DNA from 2 places in the Propioniciclava soli genome. Region 2 is predicted to be linked to the other one. Evidence: riboswitches for the same ligand, from Rfam matches in the RefSeq annotation. Region 2 holds a riboswitch; the other holds the start of a gene.

Region 1 (2,463 bases), 1.4 Mb from region 2:
CGCGGCAGACGGATCTGCCACAAGATGGCCTGCTGCTGGCTCGTCAGGCCCGAATCGAGCGTGACGCCGGGGAGCGCGCCGAGCAGCTCCCGGGCGACACCCGACGCCGTCAGGCCGGCCGGCCCGATCATGACGCCGGTGAGCAGCGCGATCCCGAGGACGCAGCCCGCGACCAGCCAGCGGCCCGACCGACCGATGCCACGGCTGAGGCGTGGCATGTCAAGTCGGCGGACACGGGTGAGGGCCGGCGTCCTCGGGGTCGCACTCATGCGTGGGTGGTCTGCAACGCGGTCACGTGCTCGGCCACGGTCTCGACGAAGTCGACCACGCGCGGCCCCCAGCGGCTCGCCACGTCCTCGTCGAGGACGTGGACCCGATCGCCGGTGACGGCGGACAGGCCCGACCAGCCGGCCCGCTCACCGAGCGATGCGGGCGTGACACCACAGCACTGGGTGTCGGACAGGAAGATGAGGTCGGGGTCGGCCGCGACCACGTATTCCTCGGAGAGCTGGGGGTACAGGTCGGTCGTCCCGGCGGCGTCCGCGATGCTGGTCAGCCCGAACATGCCGTAGACCTCACCGATGAACGTGTTGCCGGTGACGGTGTAGAGCGTGGGGTCGAGTTCGTGGAAGTACGTGGCCCCCTCCGTCTTCGGGGTGGCGTCGACGGCGGCCCGGATGCGCTCGTCCATCTGCGCGACCACGGCCTTCGCGTCGGCCAGGTGGCCCGTGGCCGTGCCGAGCCGCTCGATCTGGCCGTAGGCCTCGTCCAGCGTCTGGGCCGACGGGAGGGCGAGCGTCGGGACGCCGGCGTTGGCGAGGCTGCCAATCAGGTCCGCGTCACGGGTGGAGGCGACCACCAGGTCGGGCTCGTGGGCGAGGATCGCCTCCACGTTGGGGGTGTAGCCCGAGAGGTCGGTGATCGGCGCCTCGGCCGGGTAGTCGGACTGCGCGTCGACCGCGACGACCTGGTCACCCGCTCCGATCGCGAACAGCGACTCCGTGGCGGTCGGGCTCAACGAGACGATGGCGTCGGGACGCTCCGCGATGGTGACCGTCTCGGTGCTGTCCGCGGCGCCGGTGACGACGTCGACGGGGAAGGAGGCGCCCGTGGTCTGGGGGGTCGTGGCGGCCGTTGTCGTGACGGTAGGGGCGTCGGCCGTGCCGCTCGCCCCGGGCGTGGCCGGCGATCCGCAGGCCGCCAGGGCCAGCGCGAGCGCGGCGGCGCCGAGCCAGGTGAGGCGCGCAGAGCGCGTGCGAGTTGATGGGGTGTGGGGCTGGATCACCAGCATCCTCCGATTCGTTGCGGAGGACGAAGTCGTCAGCCGCAACGGGCGGGGGTGCCCACTGCGCACGGACGGCCCTTCGTCCGAGGACCTGAACGTGGTCGTGGGGCAGGTGACCTGGCTCATCCGACCGACGGTCGGCATCACAGTTGCGGCACAGCGCCGGATTTCCACCGGACTTCACTGGCATCCACGACGCCCCCGCTGGTTGCGGGGACCCGGCCAGACTAACGCATCGGATCGGCGTCCGGGCCCGGCGCTGGCGCGGCGGACGGATCGGGCTGGACGGCCGGTGCGGGCTGGACGGCCGGGTCGGCGTCCGCCCCCGGTGTGGGCTCCGCAGTCGCCCGGCGCACCTTCTCGAGCTGGCCGTGGTACCAGGTGCCGATCACCAGCAACAGGATGCCGACGACGATGAAGGCGAGCGCGCGGGCGAGGCCGGGCAGGGCACCCAGGTCGAAGAGGAACAGCTTGGCGACGGCGGCGGCGGCCAGCGCGATGGCGATGTGACGGGCCGCTTGGGCGTCCGAGGCCCGACGCAGCCCTCGGGAGAGCAGGGCGACGCTGAGGGCCATCCAGCTGACCGTGGCGACGGCGTGCGCGACCTGGAAGCCGTTCGCGACGTCGCCGAGAGTGTGGCCGAGGAGTGTGCCCGCCAGCACCACCGCCACGGTCCCGAAGAGCACCGTGCCGACCCACACCGCGTAGTTGAGAACATGGCCTCCCTCGGGCCAGTCCAGGCGGAGGGCGCGGACCACCAGCAGCGTGGCGACCAGCCCCAGCACGGACTGCACCACGTGCTCGATGCCGAGCCGGCCGTCGGCCACGGCCTGCAAGGACACGAGGGAAACCAGACTGGGCAGCCACACCAGGGCGCCGACCCCGGCGAGCAGGACGCCCACGACCATCACGGGGCGGAAGCGGACCCGCTCGGCCACCGCGAGGTAGGCGATCGCGAGGCCGAACCACAGGTAGCCCTGGTGCGCAGCATCGAAGGCGCGCAGCGCGGCCACGGCGAGGAAGAGCGCCCCCAGGGGGATGGCCGCGGCCCGGACCCAGGTGTGCACGCGCTGCGGCCAGAATCCGGCAGCGGTGGCCACCGCCCCGACGACGACGTAGGCGGCCACGGAGGGGAGCTTGTCGACGTTCCAGCCGCCGACCAGCAGCGGACCGCAGAA
Region 2 (2,463 bases):
ACTCGCCCACGACGACGCGATCGAGCTGACGCGCGTCCGGCGCACCGAGGACGGCCCCATCGAGCTGGCCCGCGACACGTGGCCGCTCGAGGTCAACGATGTCGTGACCGTGGTGGGCGCCGAGGACGCCGTCGCCGTGGTCGTCAAGGAACTCGGCCACCCCTCCAGCCACCACTTGGCCCAGGACCGACGATCGCTCGACTTCCGGCGCGTCACTGTGTCGGACCCCAAGATCTCGGGGCGCAAGATCCGCGATCTGGGCCTGGAGGACGCCTACGGGGCCGCGATTTCCCGGGTGCGCCGGGCCGACGTCGACATGGTGGCGCGCCCCGATCTGGTGCTCCAGATGGGAGATCGCGTCCGGATCGTCGCGCCGCGGACTCGCATCGCGGAGGTCTCCACGTTCTTCGGTGACTCGTCGCGTGGGCTGACCATCATCAACCCGATCGCGCTGGGGCTCGGCATGGCCCTCGGCTTCGGCCTCGGTTCGACCCCGCTGCCGCTGCCGGGCGGCGGCACCTTCTCCCTCGGCGCCGCGCTCGGATGCCTGCTGGTCGGTCTGGTGCTGGGCCGCATCGGACGCGTCGGGCCGTTCGTGACCACGTTGCCGTTCACCGCGACCGCCGTGCCGTCCGAACTCGGGCTGCTGTTGTTCCTCGCGCAGGCCGGGTCACGGGCCGGAGGGCAGATCCTGAACGCGTTCGGGTCCGGACAATGGGTCGCCATTCTCGCGCTGGGGGCGCTCATCACGCTGGTGACCGGGCTGAGCGTGTGGCTGTTCCAGAGCCGGGTGATGGGCATGGGCGGCACGACGCTGGCCGGCTTCCTCGCGGGAACGCAGACCCAGCCGGCGCTGCTGGCGTACGCCAACGGCCGTACCCACTATGACTTCCGGGTCTCGACCGGTTACACGACCGCCTACCCGATGGCGATGATCGCCAAGATCCTGGTGGCCAGCCTGCTGGGTCTGGCGGCCTGAGCGCGAGGAGCCCGTTTCCCACGGGCCGGCACGGGCTGGGTGAGGCTGCAGCCCTGTGGTTTGATGTGGGACGCCGCAGTGTTCGGGAACCCGGTGCGAAACCGGGGCTGTCCTCGCAACTGTGACTGGGGAGACGGCGCTCCCACATGCCACGGGGCCTCACCGCCCGGGAAGGCGGAGCGTCGGTGTTTGACCCAGGAGCCAGGAGACCGGCTGTGGCGTTGACCAACGAGCCTCCACGATGGATGGAGGGAGAGGAACACGCATGCCCATCTCCGGCAACCTTGGCTTTCCCCGCATCGGCCGCGACCGCGAGCTGAAGTGGGAGGTCGAGCGCTACTGGCAGGGCGTTTCGGACGCCACCCGCCTGGCCGACCTCGCCGCCACCCTGCGCGCCACCCACTGGCGGCTCCAGGCCGACCGAGGCTTCGAGCGCATCCCGTCGAATGACTTCTCGCTGTACGACCAGGTGCTCGACACTTCCGTCACGCTCGGTGCCGTCCCCCCACGCTTCGGTGACCGCTTCGACCTGGCCACGTGGGACGCCGACGCCCTCGACGGCTACTTCGCGATGGCCCGCGGCGCCCATGACGTTCCGGCGCTCGAAATGACCAAGTGGTTCGACACCAACTACCACTACCTGGTGCCCGAGCTCGCACCCGACCAGGAGTTCGCCTACAGCTCTCGGCAGGATGCCGCGATGGTGCGCGAGGCGTCCGCGCTGGGTGTCGCGACCCGGCCCGTCGTGATCGGCCCCATCACCTTCCTGCGGTTGGCCAAGCGCACCGACGAGGGTGACACCATCGAGCTGCTGGACGCCGTGCTCCCGGCCTACGAGGCTTGGCTCTCCGACTTGGTGACGGCCGGTGCCACGGCGATCCAACTGGACGAGCCCGCCCTCGTCCTCGACCTCTCCGAGGCCGAGAAGGCCGCCTACCCCCGCGCCTACGAGCGCCTGCGTGCCGCAGCCAGGGGTGCCGAGGTCATGCTCGCGACCTACTTCGGCGGGCTTCGCGACAACCTCTCCCTCGCGGTGGGGCTGCCCGTCGACGTGCTGCACGTCGACCTGGTGCGCGACCCCGAGCAACTCGACGCCGTCGTGGCGGCGGCACCCGAGGGCCTCGCGCTCAGTCTGGGCGTGGTCGATGGCCGCAACATCTGGCGCGCCGACCTGACGGCGCTCCACCGGCGCCTCGCCCCGGCGGTCGCACACCTGGGCGCCGACCGCGTCCAGATCGCACCGTCGTGCTCGCTGCTGCACGTGCCGGTGGACGTCACCCGCGACACCGGCCTGGACGCCGAACTGGCCACCTGGTTGTCGTTCGCGGTGCAACGCCTCGACGAGGTGTCGGTGTTGACGCGCGCCCTGAACGGTGACGCGGACGCCCAAGCTGCTCTGGCGGACAGCGCCATGGCCGTGGCCGCCCACCACGCGTCGCCGCGGGTGCTCCGGCCCGAGGTTCAGGACAGGCTGGCGCACGTCA

What was found. A riboswitch is a leader RNA that binds a small molecule or an ion and turns the genes downstream of it on or off. The one in region 2 is predicted to bind cobalamin.
Region 1: it holds a riboswitch for cobalamin, as region 2 does, so the genes downstream of both, PCC79_RS11335 (ABC transporter substrate-binding protein) here and metE (5-methyltetrahydropteroyltriglutamate--homocysteine S-methyltransferase) in region 2, are expected to answer to the same signal.

What each region holds. Positions count from the first base shown of each region.
Region 1 is NZ_CP115965.1:2,525,977-2,528,439, forward strand. Features, by position in the region: gene PCC79_RS11330 (iron ABC transporter permease) at 1-269, opposite strand, end outside; gene PCC79_RS11335 (ABC transporter substrate-binding protein) at 266-1,285, opposite strand; cobalamin riboswitch at 1,376-1,519, opposite strand; gene PCC79_RS11340 (DUF2339 domain-containing protein) at 1,513-2,463, opposite strand, start outside.
Region 2 is NZ_CP115965.1:61,574-64,036, forward strand. Features, by position in the region: gene PCC79_RS00275 (aspartate:alanine exchanger family transporter) at 1-979, shown strand, start outside; cobalamin riboswitch at 1,039-1,211, shown strand; gene metE (5-methyltetrahydropteroyltriglutamate--homocysteine S-methyltransferase) at 1,245-2,463, shown strand, end outside.